Regions from separate parts of the Clostridium nitrophenolicum genome, predicted to be linked through region 2. Evidence: predicted binding sites of a transcription regulator. Region 2 holds the regulator's gene; the other holds the start of a gene.
What was found. Region 2 encodes Rex, which represses fermentation and respiration genes when NADH is low (regulators of the CRP and FNR family bind a similar motif). Its sites were predicted from a motif close to ATTGTTAANNNNTTAACAAT; they were not measured.

Region 1: the regulator Rex is predicted to act here: its motif matches at 3,251-3,270, upstream of ACZ5N4_RS19385 ((2Fe-2S) ferredoxin domain-containing protein).

Annotation. Positions count from the first base shown of each region.
Region 1 is NZ_AP042469.1:4,096,700-4,104,918, reverse strand. It holds gene ACZ5N4_RS19405 (hypothetical protein) at 1-25, shown strand, start outside; gene ACZ5N4_RS19400 (potassium channel family protein) at 211-1,095, shown strand; gene ACZ5N4_RS19395 (alanyl-tRNA editing protein) at 1,195-2,361, shown strand; gene ACZ5N4_RS19390 (molybdenum cofactor guanylyltransferase) at 2,594-3,193, shown strand; gene ACZ5N4_RS19385 ((2Fe-2S) ferredoxin domain-containing protein) at 3,402-3,653, shown strand; gene ACZ5N4_RS19380 ([Fe-Fe] hydrogenase large subunit C-terminal domain-containing protein) at 3,653-5,374, shown strand; gene ACZ5N4_RS19375 (PP2C family protein-serine/threonine phosphatase) at 5,409-6,581, shown strand; gene ACZ5N4_RS19370 (NADH-dependent [FeFe] hydrogenase, group A6) at 6,719-8,219, opposite strand, start outside.
Region 2 is NZ_AP042469.1:5,166,595-5,174,813, reverse strand. It holds gene ACZ5N4_RS24590 (ammonium transporter) at 1-272, shown strand, start outside; gene ACZ5N4_RS24585 (MTH1187 family thiamine-binding protein) at 470-760, shown strand; gene ACZ5N4_RS24580 (response regulator) at 939-1,508, shown strand; gene abc-f (ribosomal protection-like ABC-F family protein) at 1,579-3,492, opposite strand; gene ACZ5N4_RS24570 (redox-sensing transcriptional repressor Rex) at 3,817-4,449, shown strand; gene ACZ5N4_RS24565 (adenine nucleotide alpha hydrolase family protein) at 4,685-5,149, shown strand; gene ACZ5N4_RS24560 (sulfide/dihydroorotate dehydrogenase-like FAD/NAD-binding protein) at 5,326-6,216, shown strand; gene gltA (NADPH-dependent glutamate synthase) at 6,216-7,601, shown strand; gene ACZ5N4_RS24550 (C-GCAxxG-C-C family (seleno)protein) at 7,762-8,169, shown strand; gene ACZ5N4_RS24545 (DNA-3-methyladenine glycosylase family protein) at 8,195-8,219, shown strand, end outside.

The sequences.
Region 1 (8,219 bases), 1.1 Mb from region 2:
AGGAAAAATTATTAATAATTTATAGTAAATACAATGTAATTTGAAGTAATTGTACTAAAAATTTATCTCAAAGCCTTATGTTTTAACGCATGAGGTTTTTTTATTTGTAAGGTGTTGAATAACTATTGCATAAATTTGTTAAGAATACTACAGTTAAGCTTATAATAAAATTAATTAAAGAGAGTAAGTAAAGATAAAAGGTGGAAGTATATGAAATTAGTAGCATATATATATAAAATGCGGAAAAAGAACCTTTTAATGATATTAGGAGCAATGTACATACTAACTTTAATTGCTTTTGGAATAGCATACTGGAAAATAGCTAATATGTCCTCTGGAGAATTTTTTATTTTCCAAAATGATATTAATATGAATACAAAGATAAGTGCCTTTAGGAAGAAGATGAAAATAAATATTTACAACAGAGATTTTAATAATGTTGTAAGTAAATTAATTGCTTCTGAAGAGTATAAAAGACCTATAGTTAAGATTCAAACTGATAAAGAAAAAAATATGTATTCTTTTGCTTTTGATGAGCCTCTAGGAGAAAATTGGGCTAACTATTATTATCTATTGCTTCAAGGAAGAGGTATTACTCATATTAAGATTGAAAGTTCAGAAGAACAAATTATAAATAGAAGAATCCCTACCTATAAATTAAATATATCATTGTACAGAATATCTCAGAGAGCTAACAATGAAAACTATATAATATATGAGAAAGAAGAAAATAAAAACTTACAAAAACTAGATACAATAACAATTTGGGTAAAAGGATATCCAACTATTCATGAGGAATTATTTAAATCAGAGGACTGCTTTTATCCTTTAAATTTTTATTTTGTAAACCTTATGGAAAATTCTATTTCATTTATAGATGATAGCCCATTAGTATTAAAAAATGTAGCCAATGGAAGCTTTAAATATCCAATGTGGAATTTTTTGTATTTCAGTGCTGTAACTATTACTACACTAGGTTATGGTGATATTCTTCCTAATTCTACTATGGTTCGTGTTCTTGTAATGTTTGAAACAATATTTGGTGTAGTTATTATAGGGATGTTTGCTTCTTGTTTATTTTGGAATCGCAAGTGATTATGTGGTAAAATAGAATACGGTGATAAAAATATTGTTTGAAAATTAAAGCTACAATAACATTAAATTTGTTTATAATTCAGAGGGGAGTTGTTTAATTTGACAGAAAAACTATTTTATAATGATCCTTATTTAAAGGAATGTCAGGCAGAAATTGTCGATATAATTAATGAAGGCAGTAAAATTTTAGTGATTTTAGATAAAACAATTTTTTATCCTGAAGGAGGTGGCCAGCCTTCTGATATTGGGGAAATTAATGGAGTAAAAGTTACATATGTATTTGAAAATGGCGGAACTATTTACCATGAGGTAGAAAAAGCACCAGAGGCAAAAAGTGTATCATGCAAAATTGATTTTGATAGACGTTTTGACCATATGCAGCAGCATTCGGGAGAGCATTTGCTATCAGGAGCTATTTTAAAATTATATGGTGGAAATAATAAAGGATTTCATCTAGGTGTTGATTATGTAACCGTCGACATTGATATAAATGAGATAGATGAGCAAATGATAAACAAAATAGAAGAGGAAGTTAACCAGTACATATATTTAAATGAATCAATTAATACATATGTGGTTTCAAAGGATGAATGCGAAAAGTTTCCTCTAAGAAAACAAATAAATGTTGATGAGGACATAAGAGTTGTAGAAGCAAAGGACATGGACTGCTGTGCTTGTTGTGGAACTCATGTATTTAAAACTGGTGAGATTGGTATTGTCAAGATTATAAAAACTGAAAAATACAAAGGAATGACAAGAATATATTTTAAATGTGGAAAGAGAGCTTTAAAGGATTTTGAAAATAAACATGATATTGTGACTAAGCTTATTAGGAGTTTTTCTGCAAAAGAGGACGATATCGTTGAAAGAATTGAAAGCCAGTGTATAGAGATTGATAGTTTAAGAAAAGAATTAAGTAAGTTGAAAAAAAATCTTGCAGAAGTTGAAGTAGAAAATATAATTGAAAATGAAAAAACGCAGGTAGTTTTTAGAAAGTACAGTAATAAAGATTTTGATGATATACAACTGATAGCTTCAGAGCTTAGTATAAAAAGTTACATAATAATACTTGCGTCTTTAAGAGACAATAAAATATTATTTTTAAATAAAACAGATAAAGACATTAACTGTGGAAAGATATTCAAAGAAAACATAAAAGAATTTAATGGAAAAGGCGGAGGAAATGCATCTAGAGCACAGGGAACTTTTGATAAGGAAGAGGATTTGGTGAAATTTTCAGAGTTTGTATATTCAACTTTAATATAAAAAAGCGGCATGTTATGCTGCTTTTTTTATCTTAAGAAAATATATTCTAAAGCTAGTATCTCCTTTAGAACAGGATTAAGATACGGTGCTGAATAACTATTTTTAGCCTTATATTGAAAGTTTAAAGTTGTGAATTATTTTGGTGTTATGGTAATATTTAAATTAAGGTACTAGCTAGGGAAACTTATTGAAGTAAGTACTGGCAAGTTAGTAATTAGAATGAGGTGATTATATGAAGAAAGTTGGTACTGCTGTAATTTTATGTGGTGGAAAGAGCAGCAGAATGGGATTTGACAAAAGTAAGATAAAGATAGATGGTAGATTACTTATAGAGATAATTGGTGAAAAGTTAGAAAAGATTTTTGATGAAATAATATTGGTAGCAGAGAAAGAAGACAAGTTTGAAAACTTAAAGTATAAAGTTGTTGAAGATATGGAAAAAAATTATGGCCCAGCTGGTGGAATTTATACAGGATTAAAAAATGCATCTTCTAAATATGTGTTCTTTTTAGCTTGTGACATGCCTAAAATTAATATAGACTATATAAAATATTTGATGAACATTGTAGAAGATGATGAATGTGACGGTCTTATATGTAAGAAGGATGATTGGATTGAACCACTTCATGCTTTTTACTCAAAGGATTTAATTAAGGATTTTAAGAAGGGAATAGAAGAAAATAGCCTTGTTCTTTACAACATAATTAAAAATTCTAACATAAAATATATACCTGAGGAAATCACTAAAAAGTATAGTTCTGATCTAGATATTTTTATAAATTTAAATTACGTTAAAGATTTAGGAATATTAGAAGACATTTTTAATAAATAATTTAAATTCTATGTATTTTAATGAAAAAGTTTGCTATCTATATTATAATTAAATATATATGACAAAAAATAAACAAATGCCTAAGTAGAATTATATAAAGCGAAACCTAAATAATATAAGTTTCATCTATAACTAAAAGTAAATCTATTGTATAGATGTTTTAAAAATTAAAGAAGCTTGTAAACTCACAATTATAGGAGTGGTATTTATGATAACTGTAAGTGTATGTGTAGGAAGTGCTTGTCACCTTAAGGGTTCCTATGATGTAATTAATAGAATTCAGGTGTTAATTGAGGAGTACAAAGTCTTGGATAAGGTTGAGTTAAAGGGAGCTTTTTGTTTGGGGCACTGTACTGAAGGTGTATCGGTAACTGTTAATGAAGAAGATAAAATTTACTCTGTCAACAGAGTAAATGTAGATAGCTTTTTTGTAGAAGAGATTTTAGGGAGGATTAGTTGATGAAATATATGAACTTCTCTAGAGCAAATTGTAAAAACTGTTATAAATGTCTTCGTTCATGCCCTGTAAAAGCAATTAAATTTAAAAATGAGCAGGCGGAGATTGTTGAAGATAGGTGCATAGCGTGTAGCCACTGTCTTGCTATATGTCCTCAAAAGGCAAGACACATAGTAAGTGATTTAGAGAGAGTTAAAGATGCTTTATCATCTGGTAAAAAAGTTGTAGCAACTATAGCACCATCCTTTGCAGGAGTATTTGATGCAAGTCCAGGCAAATTTGTAGCAGTGCTTAAAAAATTAGGATTTTCATATGTAGAGGAAACAGCAGTTGGAGCAAATGTAGTTTCTGATATATACAGGCAATATATAAAAAATTGTGAAATAAATAACTATATTTCCACAGCATGCCCATCAGTTAACTATATTATTGAAAAATATTATCCTAGTCTAGTTCAATACATGATACCAACAGTGTCTCCTATGATAGCTCATGGTAAGATTCTGAGAGAATTATATGGAGAAGATAGTCTTATTGTATTCATGGGGCCGTGTATTGCTAAAAAAATTGAGTCAGAAAGTTTTTTAACTAAAGAAATAGTAGATGCAGTAATAACTTTTGATGAGCTAAACGATTGGGTGGACAACCTTGATATTAATATTAGTGAATTAGAGGACTGTGAATTTGATAGAAGCTATTTAAGTAGTGATAGAAATTATCCCATTTTTGGTGGGATTGTACAATGTGTTCGCCCAGTATTGGATGAAAGAGGTATAGAAGTAATATCAGTTAGCGGTACAGAGGAATGCATGGAGTTATTTAAAAGTATAGAAAAAGGCGAGGTAAACAATGCCTTTATAGAGGTCAGTGCATGTAAAGGAAGTTGTATAGGCGGTCCTGGTATGATTAATAATGAAAAAGGATATTACAAAAGGGTTCAAAAGGTTAAAAGTTATATTAAAAGTATAGCTGACAAAAATGATACAAGCATAGAACTAAAAAAGCAACTAGATTTCTCAAGAACTTTCATTGATAAAAGCATTACAAAAGAAATTGCAAGTGAAGAACAGATAGCAAAAATAATGAAAGAAATGGGTAAATACGGATTAGAGGATGAATTAAACTGCGGTGTTTGCGGGTATAACACCTGCAAGGAAAAGGCTCAAGCTATATTTGAAGGTATGGCTGAAAGTGATATGTGCCTACATTATATGAGAAACAGGGCTGAAAGCATAAGAAATGTCATATTTGAAAATACACTTAATTGTAATATATTATTAGATGGTGAAATGAGGATTAAGGATATTAATCCAGCAGCAGAGTCTGCTTTTATGGTTAAGTCTCAAAATGTTAAAGGTAAGCCTATAACTATGCTAATGGACGATACAGATTTTAAATATGTAAAAGATACTGGTGAAAGTATAATAAGTAAAAAAGTCTCGCTGCCTAAGTATAATTTAGATTTTATCGAAACGGTAGTTTACATTGAAAAACAAGATGTAGTTATGGTGGCTATGGTTGACATTACCAAGGAAGAAAAAAATAAGAAAAAGCTCATTGAGCTTAAGGAAAATACTATAAATGCTGCTCAGCAGGTAATTGAAAAACAGATGAGAGTAGCACAAGAAATAGCAAGCTTACTTGGTGAAACTACTGCAGAAACAAAAATAACATTAACAAAGCTTAAGAAAGTTGTTGAAGAAGAAAATGACAGTATATTATAACCATATCTACTTTTAAAAGGAGGTTAATAATCTGATGGATTATTTCATAGATGTTGCCTATGGAACTTTAGTTAAACATGGAGAAGAACTTGCAGGGGATATGGTAAATGTAATCAGAATGGACAATTGTACTGTAATTGTTATAGCTGATGGACTTGGAAGTGGAGTAAAAGCAAATATATTAGCTACATTGACCTCAAAGATCGCAGGTACCATGCTTAAAGAAGGAGCAGATATATATGAAACTGTTGATACAATAGCTAATACACTGCCTGTTTGTAAAGTCAGAAATATAGCATACTCAACTTTTACATTAATTAAAATATACCATAATGGAGAAGCTTATATTGCAGAGTATGACAATCCTCCTATATTTATGATTAGAGATGGTGCTACTATAAATATTCCTAAAAAGCAGATCCATATAAACGGAAGACAAATTACAGAAAGCAATATAACCTTAAAAGAGGGAGATGTACTAACGGTGGTAAGCGACGGAGTTATTCATGCTGGTTTAGGAAACATACTAAATCTTGGATGGCAGTGGAAAGATGTTCAAAATTATTTAAAAAAAAGATCAGTGGAAGATTTAAATGCACAAAGTCTTGCTAAGGATTTACTCGAGGTTTGCTGGGATTTGTACTATAGAAAACCTGGAGATGATACGACGGTAGTAGCAATAAAAATAAGGAAGCCTTCATGTATAAATATATTTACAGGACCACCTAAAAATAAGGATGATGACAGTCAGGTTATTAAAAACTTTATTGGTAGTGAAGGTAAGAAGGTTATTTGTGGCGGTACAGCTGCTAACATTGCTGAGAGAGAGCTTAAGAGAAAGCTTAAGGTAAACCTAAATTTTGTAGATAGGAATATACCTCCAACAGCTACAATGGAAGGAATAGATTTGATAACAGAAGGAGTTTTGACCTTGAGTAGAGTTCTAGAAAAGGTAAAAAAATATGCTAATCCCTTTTCGGAGGATAATGAGATTATCGACTTTAATGGTGAGGATGCTGTTTCAAAATTAGGGAAATTGCTAATAGAGGAGTGTACTCACTTGAATTTATGGGTTGGAAAGGCTGTAAATCCTGCTCACCAAAACCCTGATTTTCCGTCTGACTTAAGCATAAAATTGAAGCTTGTAGAACAATTATGCGAGGTAATGAAAAGTTTGGGGAAAAAAGTAATTGTAAACTATGTTTAAAGCTTATATCGCTTACTCATTCGACGGTAAGATAGGGAGTTTCATAATTAAAAGATGGTGTCTCGGGGATATTGAGACACCATCTTTTTTAAACAATCCTAATACTTTTTAGGGTTTTAGGGATTAGGGCAAACATACTAACATTCACGACATGTATAATGAGTATGAAGTAATTTATGAGCCTTTTCACTATTTGGTTTACCTAAGAACTCTTCATAAAGCTTAATTATAGCTGGATTTTCATGAGATTTTCTAAGTGGCTTATTTCTATCTTCTTCATACAATGCATTTGCTCTCTTAGATAATATATCATAGTTACCATGTATATATGGCTGACCGCCACCGTCTATACATCCACCAGGACAAGCCATGATTTCAATTATTTGATAATTTGCTTCCCCATTTCTTATTTTATTAAGAAGTGTACGAGCGTTTCCAAGTCCGCTAGCAATAGCAGCTTTTACTTCCATATCTTTAATTTTTATTGTAGCTTCTCTAATTCCATCTAAACCACGAATAACTGTAAACTCTACATCATCTAATTTCTCTCCAGTTATCCATTCATAAGCTGTACGTAGCGCTGCTTCCATAACTCCACCAGTAACACCAAATATAACTCCTGCACCAGTAGATTCTCCAAGAATGCTGTCAAATTCTTCATTATCTAATGAATTAAAGTCAATTCCAGCTTCTTTTATCATTTTAGCTAACTCTCTAGTACTTATAACTACATCTACATCGTTGTTCATTTCTTCTCTTGCTGCCTCGTATTTTTTAGCTAAGCAAGGCATTACTGAAACTACAACTAAATTTTTTGGATCTATATTCATCTTTTCAGCATAATAACTTTTAGCTATTGCGCCGAACATTTGTTGTGGTGATTTACAGCTAGATGGGACATCTAATAAATCTGCAAATTCATGCTCAAAGAAGTTTATCCAGCCAGGACAACAACTTGTAAGCATTGGAAGTCTTCCTCCGTTTTGGATTCTTCCCATTAATTCTGTTGCTTCTTCCATTATAGTTAAATCAGCAGCGAAATCAGTATCGAAAACTTTGTCAAATCCAAGAGAACGAAGTGCTGCTACCATTTTACCTGTAACTGCTTTTCCAACTTCTATTCCGAATTCTTCACCTAGAGCAGCTCTTACAGCAGGTGCTGTCTGAACTACAACAAATTTATCTTTATCATTTAATGCATCCCATACTTTTGATGTATTGTTAACTTCAGTTAAAGCACCAGTTGGGCAAACAGATACACATTGTCCACAGAAAGTACAATTTGTATCAACCATTGGCATGCCAAAAGCAGGGGAGATAACAGTTTCAAAACCTCTGTTAACAGCTGATAAAACAGATACTGTTTGAATTTCGCTGCATACAGTTTCACATCTTCTACATAATATACATTTATCTAAATTACGTTCAATTGAATAGCTAGAAGTATCTTTAGGGTAAGTAGACATTTCACCCTTAAATTTAATTTCACGTATACCCATATCAGCTGCTAATGTTTGAAGTTCGCAGTTAGTATTTTTCTCGCAGAGCAAGCAATCCTGCGGATGGTCAGATAAAAGAAGTTCCACAACTGTTCTACGAGCTTTTATAGCTTTTATAGAATTTGTTTTTACAACCATT
Region 2 (8,219 bases):
TACATGGTGTTGGAGGTATACTTGGGTCAATTTTAGTAGGAGTTTTTGCTAGTAAATCTGTGAATGGTGTAAGTGGATTAATTTATGGAAATGTTCATCAGTTTGGTGTACAATTATTTGCAGTAGCACTTACGGCAGTTTATTCTTATGCAGTTACCTGGGGAATATTAAAAGTTGTAAATGTATTTGATCCAATAAGAGTACCGGAAGATGTAGAAATAGAAGGACTCGATACTGCTATTCATGGTGAAGTAGCGTACGACTTATTATAATAATTTTAAAAGTAAATATCTATACTTTCTCCTTATAAAAATAGTTACTTAAAAGTTACACTTTTAAGTAACTATTTTCATATTAATCAGTTATAGTTAAAGCTAGAATGTTCATTGACTTAATGGATAATAATATATAATATAAATATATAGTTGATAGTTAGAAAATTGTGTAAGAATCATGGAGGATTTAGAATATGGCAATTGCAAATGTAAGTTTACAAGTTCTACCGGTGGTCCCTGAAGAAAAACTATACGACGTAGTAGATAGGGTTATAGAATATATAGATTCCTGTGGAGTAAAATATGAAGTTGGACCAATGGAAACTACAATGGAAGGAGAATTAGATGAACTTTTGGAAATAGTAAAAAAGGCTCAAGAAATATGTATAAATAACGGAGCCGAAAGAGTTGCCTCTGTTGTAAAAATAGATTACAAAGCACAGGGAATAACAATGGAAGAAAAAATAAATAAATATAGAAAATAGATTTAAAAATATTTAACTTTAGGATTTGCTTTGTACTTGTAATCAGGTTATCAAAAATTAATTAATAATATCTCTGATAATGTGCTCATATTAACTAAATATACTCAAAATTGGTTGAAAAACAGGAATTTATAGGGTAAAATCATATTGAAGTAGATTGTTAAATGGTGGTGAAACCATGAAAAAAATACTCGTTATTAATGATTGTAAATTTGAGAGTATAGTTATGAAAGATTGCTTAAGTGATATTGGATATAGTGTTAAAATTGCCAGTGAGTATGATGCTATAATTGAAACAAGAAAGTTTCAGCCAGATATACTTATAGCTAATTTAATTATGAAAAACACAACAGGAGATAAACTCATAAGTAAAATTAAATCTGAGAACTCCCAAATAATATGTTTACTTTCATCGTGTGATCCAATAAAATTGGAGGATTTTATCGAAAATAAAGTAGATGAAGTTATTAATACTCCAGTGAATAAAGACAGGCTATCTGAAACTTTAGATAAGGTAACTAAAGATTGTGATAATATTAAAATTAGAAAAAATAGTGTAGATACAATAATCAAAAGATTAGTTAATAAAAGCAATAGGAAACAAGAAGATGTTTCACTAGATAAAAAATCGAGTCTATCAGTAAGTAGATTTTTATTTTGCCCATTTTGTGGACAAAGATTTGATGAAATTTCTCAGGGATTCTCATTTTGTCCTTATTGTGGTAAGACATTGCAAACTAGTAAATAAGTGCATTACGTTGACTAGATTAAATAACTTTAAAATAAAAAACAGCTGACAATATCAGCTGTTTTTTGATTTACAATAAGCTTTCCCACTCTTCGTATAAATCATCTAGATCATTTTGGGAATCTAGTAGTTGTTTATTTATATTTTCGCTTTTTTCCGGATTGGAATAGACATCTTCAAGACAAAGTTGATTTTGTAACTCTACTATATATTTTTCTAGGTTTGAAATCTCAGTTTCTATATTTTTAACTCTTAATTTTTTTTCTTTTTCTGCTTTTTCCACTTCTCTTTTTTTCTTTTTCTCATTTTGTATTTGTGTTTTTGTTTTTCCAAAACTCTCTTCTTCCAATTGAAACCTTAGTGGATTCTTCTTTTTCTCTATATAGTAACTATAGTTACCTAAATATTCTCTAACTCCATCTTCATTTAATTCATATATTTTACCTATAACCTTATTTAAAAAATATCTATCATGGGATATTACGAGAACAGTACCATCATATCCCATAATGGCATCCTCTAAGGCCTCGCGAGACACTATATCAAGATGGTTTGTTGGTTCATCTAATAATAGAAAGTTGGATTTAGAAAGCATAAGCTTTAATATATTGATTCTACATTTCTCTCCTCCACTTAAGGAAGATACCATTTTAAAAACGTCATCGCCTCTAAAAAGAAAAGCTGCTAAAGCATTTCTGATTTCAGTTGTAGTTAGTTCAGGGAAATCATCCCATACCTCATCTATAACAGTATTCTCTGGATTTATATTAGCTTGCTCTTGCTCATAATAACCTATAAAGACATTTTTACCAAGGCATGACACACCATTATCTGGAGAAATTTCATCCATGATTATTTTAAATAGAGTGGTTTTACCTCTGCCGTTTTCTCCTATAAGAGCTACTTTCTCACCTTTTTTAATATCAAAGTTGAGATCATAGAATAAAGTTTTATCTCCGAAGCTTTTACTCAAATTTTCCACATGCAACACATCGTTACCGCTTTTAATTTGAGTTTCAAAGGTTACATTACCTAATCTTTCTTCTTTATCGGGAGCTTTTATTCTTTCAATTTTATCTAGAGCTTTTTGTCTGCTTTCTGCAGCTTTTACACTTTTTTCACGATTGAAAGACCTATATCTTTCAATTATCTCTTCTTGTCTTTTAATATCTGCTTGCTGAAGAGTATATGCTTTTAATTGTACTTCATAATTTTTCTGTTTTAAATCAATATAAGAAGTATAATTACCATTATAACAGTTTACATGTCCGTGTATTAATTCGAAAGTTTTATTTGTTATGGCATCTAAAAAGTATCTATCATGAGATATTATGATTATGGTTCCTTTGTATGCATTTAAGTATTCCTCTAACCATTCAATAGCATCTAAATCAAGGTGATTTGTAGGCTCATCTAATAATAAGATATCAGGTTTTATTAAAAGAAGTTTACAAAGAGCAACTCTAGTTTTTTGTCCTCCGCTTAAGACTTCTATAGGCTTATTATAATCCTGTTCTGTAAAGCCGAGACCTTTTAATACCTTACTTATTTCAGCTTTGTAAGTATATCCACCTCTATTTTGATAAAGCTCTGAGGAGGTGGTGTAATCTTTAATTATCTTATTATGATATTCTTCTTTACTAGAGTCATAAGGTTCATTCATTAATAACTCAAGCTTCTCTAATTTATTTTCTAAATTTATTAGATCCTCGAAAACAGTAAGAAGCTCACCATATATAGTGCTTGAAAAATCTAATGAAAGATGTTGAGATAAATATCCTAAAGTTTTATTTTTATCTATAAATAATTCTCCATTATCATAATCAATTTGATTAGTGATAATTTTGAAAAGTGTAGACTTTCCTGCACCGTTTGGTCCTATTAATCCAACTCTTTCGCCCTCATTTATGTTGAAAGTAACATTTTCAAGTATGACATCTATTCCAAATCCTTTATTAATATCTTTACAACTTAAAACTACCATAAGTTCACCTTCCTTAACCATTAATATTTTACTATGGTTGAAGATTTTTTTGTAGATTAATTTTGATAATTTAACACAATAATTAAATATAATAGCTTTGCATAAGAATTATTTACTAATTAAAAATTTATATTAAAAAATTTGATAGCAAAAAGAATGAGAAAAAGACAATAATAGATAGTAATAAATAAAAAATATACTATTGACATATTATATAATTAAATAATACTATAAAAAGTGGGATGAAGTAATAGTTAAATGATAAAATATAAACAATGTGTTTAGGAATTATATTAATTTGTGGTATACAAGTGGAGGTGCAGAATGGATAAGAAAAAAAATATATCAATGGCTGTAATAAAAAGATTACCTAAGTATCATAGATACCTAGCAGAATTAATGAGAAATGATGTTGATAGAATATCTTCAAAAGAGTTAAGTGAAAAAATAGGCTTTACAGCCTCACAAATAAGACAGGATTTAAATTGTTTTGGAGATTTCGGACAACAAGGTTACGGCTATAATGTTAGTGAATTATATAACCAAATAAGTGGAATATTGGGACTTACTAAGGAATATAAAACAGTAATAGTAGGAGCTGGAAATATAGGTCAAGCAATAGCAAACTATTCGCAATTTGAAAAATTAGGGTTTACGTTAAATGGGATTTTTGATATTAATCCTAAGCTTATGGGACTAAAAATAAGAGATATAGAAATACAGGATATAGATTATCTAGGTGATTATTTAAAAGAAAATCCAACAGATATAGGAATAATATGTGTTCCAAATAATAATGCTCAAAAAATTTGTGAAACTTTTGTTAAAAATGGCGTTAAGGGAATATGGAACTTTGCCCCGATTGACTTAGTTGTTCCAGAAACCGTGAAGGTTGAAAACGTACACCTTAGCGATAGTTTACTTACACTTAGTTGTTTGCTAAATGACATAGAATAAATAAAAAAAATATAAAATTTAAATTTATAAATATCAGAAATTAGCATAATTATACGCTAATTTTCTGCATATTTGTAAATTTGATATTGAAATGCATAATACTGGAAGTGTATAATGGTAATTGAGGTATATACTTTAATTATTTTTTGTAAACGTTTGTTATAATATTAACAAAAAGTTTATTTATAATTAAAGTAGATTTGAAGACCGTTAAATCATGGGGGGGATTATATAAGTGAATATAGTAGTTTGTTTGAAGCAGCTGTCAGACACAATGGAAGTAAAAATAGATTCAAAAACTGGGATTGCTATAAAGAGATGTGGGTTACCTATAATCAATTCACAGAGTGAAAGCATACTAGAGAAAGCATTAGAATTGAAAAGAGATAGAGGAGCTAAAGTTACAGTAATATGTATGGAAACTCTCCATTCGGAAACGGTGTTAGAGGAAGCAATAGCTATGGGCGCAGATGAAGGCATACTCATATCAGATAAAAGCTTAGCTGGAGCAGGAGAAGTATCTATATCAAGTATATTAGCTGCAAAAATAAAAAAATTAAATTATGATATATTATTTATTTCAAAACAGGTTATAGAAGATAGTGATGAAGAAATTGCCACGGAAATAACCAGGTATTTAGGGACTCCAAGAATTATTTTTAGAGAAACAATAGACTTTAAAGATGCAGAGTTGGCTTAGATTTTTTCTTGAAAAAATTATAAATTTAATACATTAAATTCCCTCAATTTCAGATTTTTATATAAATTTATACAAATTATCGATTAGTTATACAAAAATAAATTTAATATGTTATAATTAAGTGGGGATGAGAGTGCGATTAATATATTAAACATATTTTACGGAGGGGAATAGAAATGTACAAAATTGTAGACAAAAGATTATTGGCGCCAAACATTTATCTAATGGATGTAGAAGCTCCAAGAGTTGCGAAATCATGTTATCCTGGACAATTTGTTATAGTAAAAATGGATGAAAGAGGAGAGAGAGTACCTCTAACAATCTGCGATTATGATGCAAAAAAGGGAACTGTAACTATAGTATTCCAAACACTTGGTGATTCTACTAAGAGAATGGCTGAATATGAAAAAGGTCAAAATTTTACAGATTTTGTAGGGCCATTAGGACAAGCATCAGATCTTGTTCATGAAGATATAGAAGAATTAAAGAAAAAGAATATAATCTTTATAGCTGGCGGTGTAGGTACAGCACCAGTGTATCCACAAGTTAAATGGCTCCATGAAAATGGAATCGATGTAGACGTTATCGTTGGATCTAAATCAAAGGAATATTTATTACTTGAAAAAGAAATGATGGCTGTATGTAAACATTTATATGTTGCTACAGATGATGGAAGCTATGGATATAAGGGACTTGTTACAAACCTATTAAAAGAACTTATAGATAATGAAGGTAAGAAATATGATCACGTGGTAGCTATAGGACCGATGATCATGATGAAATTTGTTGCTAAGCTTACAAAAGAGTATGGAATTAAGACTGTAGTAAGCTTAAATCCAATAATGGTTGATGGAACAGGAATGTGTGGTGCTTGTAGAGTAACAATTGGCGACGAAGTAAAATTTGCTTGTGTTGATGGACCAGAATTTGACGGACATCTAGTAAATTTTGATGAAGCAATGAGAAGACAAGCTATGTATAAGAGTGAAGAAGGAAGAAAAATTTTAAGAGAAGTAGAAGGCGACACTCATCATGGAAAAGGCTGCGGATGCGGAGGTGACAAATAATGGACAGAATGAAAAGGATACCAATAAAAGAACAAGATGCAAAAGAAAGAAGCACTAATTTTGCTGAAGTTTGTTTAGGATACACTAACGAAGAGGCAATGGAAGAAGCATCAAGATGCTTAAATTGTAAAAATCCTAAATGTGTAGGAGACTGTCCTGTAACAATAAGCATCCCAGAGTTTATATCAAAGGTTAAGGAAGGAAACTTTGAAGAAGCGGCTAAAATTATAGCTAAATCAAGTGCACTTCCAGCAGTATGCGGAAGAGTATGTCCACAGGAATCTCAATGTGAAGGAAAATGTGTACTTGGTATAAAGGGAGATGCTGTAGCTATAGGTAAGCTTGAAAGATTTGTTGCTGATTGGTCAAGAGAAAACAATATAGACTTATCCGAAACAAAGCCTAAGAACGGTAAAAAGATTGCTGTAATAGGAAGTGGTCCTGCAGGACTTACTTGTGCAGGAGACCTTGCAAAGCTAGGATATGAAGTAACTATATTCGAAGCACTACATGAAGCAGGTGGAGTTTTAGTTTATGGAATTCCAGAATTCAGACTTCCTAAAGAAACAGTTGTTAAACACGAAGTTGAGAATGTTAAAAAGTTAGGCGTTAAGATAGAGACTAACGTTATAGTTGGTAGAACTGTTACAATAGATCAACTTGTAGAGGAAGAAGGCTTTGATGCAGTATTCATTGGATCAGGTGCAGGACTTCCTAAGTTTATGGGAATACCAGGAGAAAACTTAAATGGAGTATTCTCAGCAAACGAATTCCTAACAAGAAATAATCTAATGAAAGCATTCAAAGAAGATTATGATACACCTATAAGAGTAGGTCAAAAGGTAGCTGTAGTTGGCGGCGGAAACGTTGCTATGGATGCTGCTAGAACCGCATTAAGACTTGGAGCAGAGGTTCATATAGTTTATAGAAGATCAGAATCAGAACTTCCAGCAAGAGTTGAAGAAGTACATCATGCAAAAGAAGAAGGTGTAATACTAGACATTCTTACAAATCCTACAGAAATCATAGGTGATGAAAATGGATGGGTTAAAGGCATGAAGTGTGTAAGAATGGAACTAGGTGAACCAGATGCATCAGGAAGAAGAAAACCTGTTGTTGTAGAAGGTTCAGAATTCATAATGGACGTAGATACAGTAATTATGTCCCTTGGAACATCACCAAATCCATTAATATCTTCAACTACAAAGGGCTTAGAAATAAATAAATATAAGTGTATAGTAGCAGAAGAAGAAACTGGTCTTACATCAAGAGCAGGAGTATATGCTGGAGGAGATGCCGTAACAGGAGCTGCTACAGTTATACTTGCTATGGGAGCAGGTAAAAAAGCTGCTAATGCTATTGATGAATTCTTAAATAAAAAGTAAATTGTGTTAATATGAAATTTACAATGCTGTATTAGCTTTAAGACTAATACGGCATTTTTTTATATGATTTGAGCAATGATTATTAAATAATATTTATTTCATGATAGGAAAAATTGTTGTAAAATGTATAATATAAAGTAAAAAAATTGGAGGTAGAGATATGTTAGTAGAAAAGGTAAAAAAATACTACGGAGAGGAATATGATTTGAATTGTGCGGAAACCATAATATATGCAGCTAATGAGGAATATAATTTGGAATTGGACAAAAAGACTTTAAAGACAATGGCTGCTTTTGGTGGCGGTATGGCAATTGAAAGCGTATGTGGTGTAATTACTGGTTCTTTGGCTGTATTAGGGATACTCTTTACTAAAGAAAGAGCTCATGAAAGTGATAGAATTAAAGAGCTCACAAAAGAATTTTTTAATAAATTCGAAGAGAAGTTCGGAACAAACAGCTGCAATAAACTGAAAGAAGGATACAGAACTGAGGAAAGTAGATGCAGTGTCATGTTGTATTCAGCAGCAGAAATATTAGACGAAATAATTATAAGAGAGAGAGCAGAATAACTCTCCGTGTGTGGGAGGCAATAGTATGGATTTTAACTACATAGAAACTT